Regions from separate parts of the Helicovermis profundi genome, predicted to be linked through region 2. Evidence: riboswitches for the same ligand, from Rfam matches in the RefSeq annotation. Region 2 holds a riboswitch; the other holds the start of a gene.

Region 1 (6,425 bases), 640 kb from region 2:
CCTATGATGTTTTCTAATTCACTTGGAATAGCTCTTTTTATAGCTTTTATTGAATCAATTTATAAGGAACAAGAAGCCATAGCAGCTCATCAAGCACAAACAGTATTAAAAATTGCTAAAAAAACACTAAAGTATCTAAGAAATGGTCTTGATGAAAAAACAGCAAAAAAAACTGTAGAACTTATTTATAATTCTATTTCTATTTCAGCTGTGGCTATAACAAATAGAGAAAACAGAATTGCTGCAATTGGAGACAATGTAATTGATCAAAATGGAATTAAACCTATAAAAAATAGTGCTACTAAAGAAGTGATTGAAAGTGGAAAGTATATAGTATTAAATTCTAATAAAGGCTTAGAGTGTTTAAGGACAAAAACAAAATTAAAATCTGCAGTAATTGTACCATTAAAAGAAGAAGATGAAGTGATTGGAACTTTAAAACTTTATAAAAAAAGACAAAATGCTATTAATACTTTTGATGTTGAGCTAGCAAACGGCTTGGCTTCTCTCTTCGCAACACAACTTGCTTTAAGTAAAATTTCAAAACAAGAAGAACTACTTGCTAAATCAGAACTTCGTTCTCTTCAAGCACAGATTAACCCTCATTTTTTATTTAATGCGATTAACACAATAGTATCATTTACAAGAACTGATCCAGATAAAGCGAGAGAAACTTTACTTAATTTAGGTGAATATTTTAGAAATAATATGCTTGGGAAAAATGATGATATTGATATTAGAAAAGAGATAAATACGGTTATGAATTATGTTGAAATTGAGAAAGCAAGGTTTGGAGATAAACTATCTGTAAAATGTGAAGTTGACGAAGATGTTGAATGTATGATACCTCCACTACTAATACAGCCATTAGTTGAAAATGCAATTAAACATGGTATATTTGAAAAAATAAATGGCGGAGAGGTAGAGATTTTTGTTAGAAATTCTATTGAGGGAACTACAATTACAGTTAAAGATAATGGTGTTGGTATAAAAAAATATAAGTTGAACAGTATTTTACATGAGAAAAAAGGTAATTCAATTGGACTTTCAAATGTAAATTCAAGATTAATGATGAAATACGGGAAACAATATGGTTTAAACTTAGAGAGTAAAGAAAATATTGGTACAAGTGTAAGTTTTATTATACCAAACTTAAGTAAAAAAATTACTAAGGAGTGATTTTGTGATTAAATATTTAATTGTCGATGATGAGAAGCCTGCAAGAGATGAACTTAAATTTTTGTTAGGAGATTTTAATGATTTTGAATTAATTGGTGAAGCTGATAACGGTATTGAATGTTTAAATATTGCTAAAGAGAAAAATATAGATGTAGTTTTTTTAGATATAGATATGCCAAGAATTAGTGGAATAGTTGTTGCTTCAAAGTTATCTAGTTTTGATAATCCACCACTTATTATTTTTGTCACAGCATACAATGAATATGCAATAAATGCTTTTGAAGTTAACGCTCTTGATTATTTACTCAAGCCTATTTCTGCATTAAGGCTTGAAAATACAATTGAAAAAATTAAACATAATAGAATTAACTTAGTTGATCCTCTTATAAATAATAAGATATTGTTTAATGACTTAAATACATCTTCAAGAATTTGTCTTGAGCAAAACGGTGTATATATGCCTCTTGATATTGATTCAATTATTTATGCTAAAGTAGAAGGAAAAAACACCATTATTTTTACAAGAAATAAAGAATATAATTATAGTGGAACATTAAGTCAATTAGAATCAAAGCTTACAAATACAGATTTTTTTAGAACACATAGGAGTTATATATTAAATATTGATTATATAGAAACTATTGAACCGTGGTTTAATAATACTTATATGGTTAAAGTAAAATATCTAGATGAAAAGGTACCAGTATCAAGAAGTCAAATAAAAAAATTCAAAGAATTTGTTGGAATATAAATAATTTATCCGATGCCTAAGAGTTCTAATACCCCCACTTCTTAAAAAAGTGGGAGATAAAGAACTCTAAAAAGGCCTTGGATTATGTTTTCTAAGATTCAGTGGGAGTAAAAACTCCCTCTGAATCTTAGAAATTCATTTATGTTTTGTTGCAGTAAAGAAACTTTTTTCTAGATAAAGTATTTTAAAAAGTCGATAAAATTTTCTTGCACTAGTTTATGTTTTGTGATATATTGACTATGCTAGAATTGAATATACCTTATTTAGAGTGACGGAGGGAATAGGCCCGATGAAGTCCAGCAACCACTTTTATAAAGCCGGTGCTAAATCCTACAGAGAAATCTGAGAGATGAGGAAAGTAGTAATTAACCCCTCTTTGTCTTTGAAGAAGGGTTTAAATGTTTTTTGAGTCAAAATGGTTTAAAAAAGGGTGAAATTTATATTTAAAATTATTAAATATGGGTATTCAAATGATAATATATATTTGTTTTTAAAGTGGAGGAGGAAGAAATGAGAAAAAGACTATTTACATCTGAGTCGGTTACAGAAGGCCACCCAGATAAAATGTGCGATCAGATATCAGATTCAATACTAGATGCTATTTATACAGAAGATCCATCTGCTAGAGTTGCATGCGAAACGTCAGTTACTACAGGATTAGTTTTAGTTTCTGGCGAAATTAGTACGTCGTGTTATATAAATATTCAAAAAGTTGTTAGAAAAACAGTTGATGAAATTGGCTATAACAGAGCGAAATATGGTTTTGATGCTGCAACTTGCGCAGTACTTGTTGCACTTGACGAACAATCAACAGATATTGCTATGGGTGTAAATGAAGCACTTGAAAGTAAAGAAGGACAAATGGATGACATTGAAGCTATAGGAGCAGGAGACCAAGGATTAATGTTTGGATTTGCATGTAATGAAACTAAAGAATTAATGCCTCTTCCAATAGCATTATCGCATAAACTTGCTAAAAAACTTTCTGATGTAAGAAAAGAAGGAAGGCTTAAATATTTAAGACCAGATGGAAAAACACAAGTTACGGTTGAATATATTGATGATAAACCAGTTAGAGTAGATACTATAGTAATATCAACTCAGCACGATCCTGATGTTACTAGAGAACAAATTGAAGAGGATTTAAAGAGATTAGTTGTTCTTCCTGTAGTAGATGCGAATTTACTCGATGAAAATACTAAATATTTTATTAATCCAACAGGAAGATTTGTTATTGGAGGACCTCATGGTGACGCTGGACTTACTGGCCGTAAAATTATAGTTGACACTTATGGTGGATATTCTAGACATGGTGGGGGAGCTTTTTCAGGAAAAGATCCTACAAAAGTAGATAGATCAGCAGCATATGCAGCAAGATATGTTGCAAAGAATATTGTGGCTGCTGGACTTGCAGATAAATGTGAAATAGAACTTGCATACGCAATTGGTGTTGCTCATCCAGTTTCTTTACTTGTTGAAACTTTTGGAACTGCCAAAATAGATGAAGAAAAAATTGAAGAGTTGGTTAGAAAACATTTTGACTTAAGACCTGCTGCAATAATACGCGATCTTGATTTAAGAAGACCAATTTATAAACAAACTGCGGCATATGGACATTTTGGACGAGATGATTTAGATTTACCTTGGGAGAAAACAGATAAAGCTGAACTTCTTAGAAAAGAAGCTAATTTATAAAACAGAGAGAACAAAAAGAACTTACTTTTAAGTTATTGCTTAAAGTAAGTTCTTTTTTGTACGAAATTTTAGATTAAAATAATTCCTATGTGGACTCATTATGAATAATATTCTATAATAAAGATGAATAGAGTTTGAGAAAGAGGTTTTTATGGAAAAATACGGAATGTTTAAAAAAGAATTTTTTGAAATCATAAATGTGTTTAAGGAGTATACAAATGTATTAGAAAAAGTTATCCTGTTCGGATCTCGTGCTCGTGGAGATTATAAAAACACATCAGATATTGATATTGCGCTAATTTTTAGAAAAAACAGCGAAAAAATATATGAAATATGTGAACAATTAGAAAAAATTGATATAATATATAAAATTGATGTCGTAGATTATAATAAGATAATGAATCAAAAATTCAAAAATAATATAGATAATGATGGAGTAATTTTATATTTTTTAAATAATGAAGGAGAAATTATGGTTTTATTAGAAAAAATAAAAGATAAACTACATGATTTAAAAAAGGCTTATTTAAAATTGGATGAGAGTATTCATAGAAATTATATTGAAGATGATATAGTTCTAGATGCGAGTATACAAAGATTTGAATTTGTCTACGAAATGTCGTGGAAATTAATGAAAGTGTATCTTGAATATAATGGAATTGCAGAAGGTACTTCTCCAAGGACTGCCATAAAAGAATCATATAAAGTAGGATTAATAGAAGACGCACAAGTGTGGTTAAAGATGCTTCAAGATAGAAATAAGACAGTTCACACTTATGATGAAGAAAGTGCTATTTTAATATTTGAAAATATTAAAAATGAATACATTTATGTTTTTAATAAATTTATTAATGCTATGGACAAAGAAATAATTAAAAGTTCAAAAAAATAATAATTAATAACAAGGTAAAAATCAATAACATTTACAAAGGGATAATTTATTCGTGTGTGTACAATCACATTACACTAGGGGTGATTATATGAGAGCAATACCTACTTCATATGTTAAAGAAACTCATAAGCTCGGCGAAACATTATACACTTTAAATAGTGGTGTTTTGGTTAGATATGGAGCTATACTTACTAAAGAATTAGTTAAGCAAATTGAAGACCAGAATATTTTTACTGTATATATTATAGATGAACATAGTGATTATGAAGTTAATTCAGTCATTAGTCAGCAACTTAGGCAAAGGGGAAATCTTCTTGTTAAAGAACTTTTTGATGCTGTTTCTAAAAGGGTAAGTTTTATTGACATTCATAAAAAAATATATGAACTTAGTGATGATATTTTATATGAAGTTTCATCAGTTAGAAATGATCAAATTGAATATGTTGATATAAAAAAAACTGACAACTATTTATATACCTCTTCCTTTAACACAGCTCTTCTTTCTGTATTACTAGGTTGGTCTTTAAAATTAAAACGAGATCAGTTAAAAGATTTATTTATTGGTGCTATTTACCATGATATTGGACTAGCACTTATTCCTAAAGCTGTTGTAAATAAAACTGAAAAATTAACAATTGATGAACAAAAGATGATTATTATGCATCCTAAAAGAGGCTATGAACTTTTAAAAGACTTACCGTTTATTAGCTCGCATACTAAATCAATTGTTTTTCAACATCATGAACATATAGATGGTAGTGGTTATCCAAGTAGGACTAAAGGAAGTAATGTTAGCATATTATCTCAAATAGTTGGGCTTTCTGATATTTATGATGCTATGGTTTCTGACAAGCCATATAAAAGAGCTTCTACTCCTAGTGAAGCTATTGAATACATTATGGGAGTTGCAGACAGACATTTTAAATTTGAAATTGTGAATGAGTTTATAAAAAAAATTAATCCTTTTCCTGCAGGGTCATTAATTGAGTTAAATACAGGGGAAAAAGCAGTTGTAGATTTTGTTCCAAAACAACTTCCTTTAAGGCCCAAAATAAGAATTATTAATAAATCGATTTATGGAATAAACTACACAGAAGTGGACCTTAGTGAAGAAACAAATTTAGTAATAAAAAAGATGATTTATTCTATTGATTAAATATGTTAAAAAATGAAAAAAACTTATTGTTTTTTTCATTTTTTTATTTTCTCTTTTTCCTTTTTTCGTGTATGATAGTAATGAGGTAATAAATTTGTGCAAAAAAAAATAAATGCACGTTAAACAGGGGGCTAAAAAATGAAACAAATTTCATTCGATGAAGCTATAAGTCATATTAAAGATGGTATGACAATTATGGTAGGTGGATTTTTAGGGTGTGGTACACCGGAAAAATTAATTGACAAGTTAGTTGAAAGCAAAGTTAAAAATCTTGTATTAATAGCTAATGACACTGCTTTTGAAAAAAAAGGAGTAGGTAAATTAATTGTTTCAGGTCAGGTAAAAAAAGCAATTGTTTCTCACATTGGTACAAACAGAGAAACTGGAAGACAGCTTAATGCTGGAGAAATCGAAGTTGAATTGGTACCACAAGGAACTTTAGCTGAACAAGTACGTTCAGGTGGAACGGGACTTGGCGGTTTTTTAACTCCAACAGGACTTGGAACAGTCGTTGAAGAAGGAAAAGAAAAAATTACTGTTAATGGAAAAGAATACTTGCTTGAACTTCCTTTAAAAGCTGATATAGCATTAATTTTCGGAAGTAAAGTAGATAAAAAAGGAAATGTTTTTTATAATGCAACTACTAGAAACTTTAATCCTCTTATGGCAATGGCAGCTGAAACTGTGGTAGTTGAAGCTGAAGAAGTAGTGGAAATTGGTGAAATTGATCCTAATGATGTTGTTACACCATC
Region 2 (6,425 bases):
AGCTGTTTAAATTTTTATATGAATCAGGAATATCGCCTCTAAGTGCAAGTATATTTTCAATATTATTTTCTTTTAGTTCATCTAATGTGCTAAGTATTTTATCTTTTGTAGAAGTAACACATGTTAAATGCGCTATTGTCTCAATATTGTATTCGTTTTTAATTTTTGATGCAATTTCTATAGTGTGGTCTTTAGTGCTTCCGCCGGCTCCATAAGTCACACTAATAAAATCTGGTTTATAAATAGCAAGTTCATCTATTGTTTTATAAATTGTATCGATTGGATAATCTCTCTTTGGTGGAAATATTTCAAATGATACCGTGGGACTTTTTTCTTTAAACATATCTTTTATTTTCAATTTATTCACCATTCCTTTATTTTCTTTAGTTCAATATCTCCCCAGGCACCAAGATATTTATCAATAATTATAATAATTCCTAATACATTTTTATTATTTCTAGCAATATCAATACCTAAATTAATATCATCTTTTGTTTTAATTTTATTGCATATTGCCGTAGCGAGTGCATCTGAGAGAAATGTATCCTTTGAAATAACAACAACAGCATCAGCATTTCCAAAGCTTAATGAATGTCCCTTTGTTCCTGAAGAAGTGCATATACCGAGCGGGAAATGTTCTTTTTTTATTTTAATATAGAGTTTATTAGAGAGTGGAGACTTACTTGCATTTATTAGAATATTCTTATCTTCCTTTGCATTTATATAAATATCTCCACCGTTTTCTATAATCACTTCTTCATTGTATTTCGATAAATATTTTCCAACTGTTTCAGAAATCGCTCCTGCAACTGATGCCATAGGACCTACATTAGCTATATTTGAAGCTTTTTTCATTTTTTTTATAATAGGATGGTCAGATTCATTTGTTTTAAGTGGAATTAAACTTTTAAAAAAATTTGGTTCGTTTTTAATATGATTCTTCAGTATAGTTCTTATACTTTTTAATTCGTTTTCAGCATTATTTAGGTCTTTATCATAGTAAATATCAAGATCAGATTCATCAATTATTAGAGTTGTTTTATTGATATTTGTATTTACAAGTTCTCTATAAGTTCTTTCTTCATACATTTTAATCACACCTTAATAGTTTTCAGGAAAATAAAAATTAGAGATTGCTCTAGTTGGACAAACTTCGATGCAGTGATTACATCCAACACATTTATTTGAGTTAAATTCTAAATTCCAATTTGGTGGTGAAATTGATAATGCTTTAATTTTACAAACTGATGTGCAAAGTCCACATTCATTGCATTTTTCTTTATCGATTAAAATAGTAGTTGGAATAAGATCACTTTCAATATTTCTATTTTCAAGATATTCAATAGCACTTGCTATATTACTTGATTTCCCATCTATTTCAAAGAGAATATTTCCAACTAAGTTATAATCTATTTCAGCTTTTAGGATATTTAGTTTTAAGTCGAATTTTTTAATTAAGTCATAAGTTATAGGTGATCCTGTAAGTTCCGCTGGGAATTTTAAATGCAGTTTTGTTTTCATTATTTTGCCTCCTTTTTAAGGGGTTTCACAGTTGAATTTAAATCAAAATTTTTTATAGGTTCTTGAAGTAAAAATTCGCCTTTTTCAATTTGTTCTTTTAAAATATATGCAATTTTCCTAGCTTTTTTCATGCTTGAAAGCGGAGCTGTTTTAATTAATTTTCCATCGAGTTCAATTTGTCCTGATTTTAATTCTTCGTAAGTTACGCTTGTTAGAACAGGTTTTGATAATTTTTTTACTGAATAATCCACGATATTAGTTTTTATTTGACTATTTCTAATAGCACATCCTCTTAAAATTTCTTTATCTAGAATTGGAATGGGGATACCTACGCCTACGTTTATGCTTGTTCCATACTTTTTAAAAACGGCAGGATTAATAAATTCTGTACTCATTTCTTTTAAATTTCCAATTAAAGCAAGTGTTGCACCAGGAGTTTTAGTTATTCCATTTTCATATCTAGTGGCATTTGTATTAAATTGAGTGCCATTCCAAGCAATGTATCCAGTAGTTCCACCTATAAAAATTCTTGTTCCAAGTCCAATTGTTTTAAGGTATGGATCATTTAAAAGTGGACTAAGTTCACCTACAGTAGAGTAATTTATATTTCCTTTATTAGGAAGTAAAGTTCCCATGTAAGTATATATAGGTTCATCTGTAGTGTTTATTGCTGCAGCATAGTTTTGATAGCAATTTCTTGGATTAAATAAATATGCCTCGTTAAGATCTTCCAGTTTTATATCTCTATGAAGAGTTTTTCTTGGATAACAGTCAGTACCTTTGGCTGAAGCGTTAAGTGTTACAATTTTCCCATCTATTAAATCTCTAATTACATGTGCTCCTCCGTATTCATAGCCTTTATCACTTGATTCCTCAGTTGCTCCTATATAAGTATCTACAGCTGCAAGACCGCCATATGCTTCAACGTTATTTAGAGTTAATTTTTCTAGTCTAATGGGTGGGTCAGAATGTCCAAAATTTAAAAATGCTCCTGTTGAACACATTGGTCCAAAGGTTGCAGTAGTAACAACATCTATAAGTTCAAATGCTTCATCAATTCCTTTTTCGTCAACTATATCGATAATTTCCTCTGCAGTAACAACAACTACGTTCCCATTTTTAATTTTCTCATTAATGTCTTTAAATGTTCTTTTCTTATTCATGATAAGCCTCCTAAGTATAGTAATATTAGGCTAATTAGTAAAAAAAATACACTACAGATGTAGTGTAATATTTACTCATCTGCCGGAAAACCGCTGGAATTAGCACCACACATAATGTAGGTTGCCGGGCTTCAAAGGGCCAGACCCCTCAGCCTCTCTTGATGAGATAATAAATAAAAAACTCTATTCAGATGAATAGAGTTATATACAAATTATCTCATCTGTCGGTAAAAACCGCTGGAATTAGCACCACACATAATGTAGGTTGCCGGACTTCATAGGGCCAGACCCCTCCGTCTCTCTTGATAAGGATCATTCTTTCGAATGAATATTTAATTAATACTCATTATAGCCTTTAATTATAAAATGTCAACAGTAAATTTCAATTTTAATATTTTTTTTGATTTTTACATATAAAATTACATGGATTCATATATAAATAAATTATTATTTGAAAAGCACTTGCAATTAGTTTACGAATTTGTTAGAATTTTAGAAATATTAAAAATAATAATAAAAACTTTGAAAGAGAAGAAGATTTTGTACGTTTTTTTTAGAGAGTTAGCGTTTGGTGAAAGCTAATAAAAACAAAAATTTTAATCACTCTTGAGTTGAAATTCTGAAAGTTAGTAAGAATTTACGGTTAGCATCGTTACTATGCTTAGGCTTGTTAGAGCTAAAACTGAGTGGCTATGCAATTAAGGTGGTACCGCGGATTATATCCGTCCTTTATATAAGGACGGATTTTTGTTTTTGTTTTAGAAATTATGAATTCATTATAATACTAGAAAAAAATAGAGACTAGTATTTGAATATAAAAAATGTAGATATAAAAATGTAGAGAGTTTAAACGGAGGGATTACAATGGAACAAAGAGCTTTAAAATTAGAAAGAAATTACTATGATTATCTCAATTTTTTAAATGCATCAAAAAATCTCGAGGGAACGATTAAAGAGACAAAACTTATTTATAGTGAAGTTTTTAGTAAAGAATCTGGTAATGAGGTTTTTATAAAACCTGAGAATTTACAACGAACAGGTGCATTTAAAATCAGAGGTGCATATAATAAAATTTCTAAACTTACTAAAGAAGAAAGAAAAAGAGGGGTTATAGCATCATCTGCTGGCAATCATGCTCAGGGAGTTGCATATGCGGCTACTAAACTTGGAGTTCTTTCAACTATTGTAATGCCTAAAACTACACCTATTATAAAGGTTGAAGCTACGAAAAATTATGGTTCAAAAGTTGTTTTGTTTGGTGACTGTTATGATGAAGCTTACGAAGAAGCAAAACGACTTCAAGAAGAAAATGATTATGTGTTTGTTCATCCATTTGATGATTTGGACGTTATAGAAGGGCAGGGAACAATAAGTCTTGAAATTTTAGATGAACTTAGAGAAACTGATTATATATTAGTGCCAGTAGGAGGCGGTGGACTTATTAGTGGAATTGCTCTGGCTGCAAAAGAAATTAATCCAAGTATTAAAGTAATTGGCGTAGAGCCAGAAGGTGCTATGGCAATGAAAGAATCAGTTAGAAAAAATGAACTCGTTAATTTATCGTTTGTGGACACAATAGCAGACGGAGTTGCTGTAAAAAAACCTGGAGTAATCACTTTTGATATTATAAGAGATTATGTTGATGAGATTATTACTGTCAGTGATAGAGAAATTATGGAAGCATTCCTTCTTCTTATGGAAAAGCATAAAATTGTATCAGAAAATGCGGGTAGTTTGCCTTTTGCAGCACTTAAAAAGCTTAATGTTTGGAATAAAAAAGTAGTTTGTCTTTTAAGTGGTGGCAATATTGACGTAGTAACAGTTTCAACAATGATTAATAAAGGCTTAGTTTCAAGAGGAAGGCTTTTCTGTTTTAGTGTTCAGCTTCCTGACAAGCCAGGTGAACTTCTTAGAATTGCTGATAGGTTAGCTAAATTAAATGCAAATGTTATTGGACTTGATCATAACCAATTTAAAAATACAGATAGATTTATGAATGTTCATCTTGAGGTGACCTGTGAGACTAGTGGTCATGAACATATTAAGCAAATAATAGAATCTCTTAATGATATAGGGTATTCTCTAGAAAAAATATACTAGATTAGAATATTAATTCTTTAATTAAAATATAATTACAATTTCAAAATATTTACTGAGTTTAGTACACAATTAATATATAATAATTTGTGTACTAAATTTATTTTTTGTAAAAATTAATTATATATAAATGAATTTATAAACTTCAGAGGGAGTTTTTATTTCTTTAATATTTGAAAAAAAACAGGAGGGACTATGAATAAAAAAATAATATTACTACTATTAGTTTTCACAGCAATTTTTATAAGTGGGTGTACTAAAAATGATAATAGTAAAAAAACAGATGTAACTGATGTTAATAAGAGTGAAGCGGTTGATATTATTGACAATAAGGTAGAACAAAATAATAAAAATACTGTTGAAGTTTCAACAACTGAAGAGTTACTTAATGCAATCAAACCAAATGCAATAATAAAACTTAAGAGCGGAGATTATGATCTTTTAAGTGTTAAAGTTAATAATGAATTTATTAGATATGAATCTACATATGATGGTGAGCAAATTATATTTAGAAAAGTTGATAACTTAACATTAATAGGTGAGGATGTAAAAAACACAAGATTTTTAATTAATCCAAGATATTCAAATGTCTTAACTTTTAAAGATGTAGATAATCTTAAAATTAGTAATATTACTATGGGACACACAGAAGATAAAGGTGAATGTTCTGGAGGAGTTTTATACTTTGATTATTCTGATAATGTAGAATTAAATAATTTGAATTTATTTGGTTCAGGTACGATTGGTATTACTTTTGAAGATTCTGAAAATTTTAAAATAGATAAAACAGTAATTCATGATAATTCTTATTCAGGAGTAGTAATAAAAAATTCTAATAAAATTGAATTTACGAATTCAAAATTTGAAAATAATACAATAATAGATGGTGTTGTTAATGCCTATAATTCGAAAAATATAGGATTTGTAAATACTGAGTTTTTAAATAATAGTGAATATTCAAATGAGGATATTTATACTAATTTTTCAAACAATGATTCTGAAAATCCAATAAAATATTATAATTGTAAAATTGAAGGAAATAAACTTGATAATTTATTTAATTTTAGGGATGCATTTACCAATAGTGTTATTAAAAACAATACATTTGTTGTAGAAACAAATAGTGAAGATATTTTTAATAATACTTACATTGTGAAAGATAATTCATATTATGATTTGCTAATTAAAGAAACCACTGATTGGATAAATAATTCTTTAGATTTAAGTGAAGATATCTTAAAAGAAAAAGCTATTGAAAAGTATAGTAAACTTATAGATAATTTAGGTATTTTTGATTTAAGAGGTGTTGAAACGGCACTTTATGCATATAAAGATGTTTCTCAAAAATTATCGTATGATTCTATTAATGATGAAGTATTTAGTGAATTTTTAGCCTATTATAACAAGTATATTCAAAATGCAGATTTTAATTTATTTTCCTATACTGATTTAGATAAAATTTTAAACTATAACGATGATAATACAATTACTATTAAAGAAATATCTGAGATAAACGATACATTGCTAAAATCTAAGATTATCATGCTTGAAAGTTCAGGTATAAAAATATCAGATACTATGGATGGTGTTTATTTTGAAGAAGACCCGGGATTTATTATATCGAGTGTTAACAAGTATGTTACT

What was found. A riboswitch is a leader RNA that binds a small molecule or an ion and turns the genes downstream of it on or off. The one in region 2 is predicted to bind S-adenosylmethionine.
Region 1: another riboswitch for S-adenosylmethionine. It lies ahead of metK (methionine adenosyltransferase); the one in region 2 lies ahead of AACH12_RS09920 (homocysteine biosynthesis protein).

Annotation. Positions count from the first base shown of each region.
Region 1 is NZ_AP028654.1:2,849,437-2,855,861, reverse strand. It holds gene AACH12_RS13080 (LytS/YhcK type 5TM receptor domain-containing protein) at 1-1,179, shown strand, start outside; gene AACH12_RS13075 (LytR/AlgR family response regulator transcription factor) at 1,184-1,930, shown strand; SAM riboswitch class I at 2,187-2,286, shown strand; gene metK (methionine adenosyltransferase) at 2,441-3,625, shown strand; gene AACH12_RS13065 (HI0074 family nucleotidyltransferase substrate-binding subunit) at 3,777-4,517, shown strand; gene AACH12_RS13060 (HD-GYP domain-containing protein) at 4,606-5,673, shown strand; gene atoD (acetate CoA-transferase subunit alpha) at 5,812-6,425, shown strand, end outside.
Region 2 is NZ_AP028654.1:2,205,486-2,211,910, reverse strand. It holds gene metF (methylenetetrahydrofolate reductase [NAD(P)H]) at 1-358, opposite strand, end outside; gene AACH12_RS09930 (UPF0280 family protein) at 364-1,089, opposite strand; gene AACH12_RS09925 (NIL domain-containing protein) at 1,102-1,521, opposite strand; gene AACH12_RS09920 (homocysteine biosynthesis protein) at 1,521-2,684, opposite strand; SAM riboswitch class I at 2,757-2,852, opposite strand; SAM riboswitch class I at 2,899-2,996, opposite strand; T-box leader at 3,198-3,417, shown strand; gene ilvA (threonine ammonia-lyase) at 3,549-4,784, shown strand; gene AACH12_RS09910 (right-handed parallel beta-helix repeat-containing protein) at 4,977-6,425, shown strand, end outside.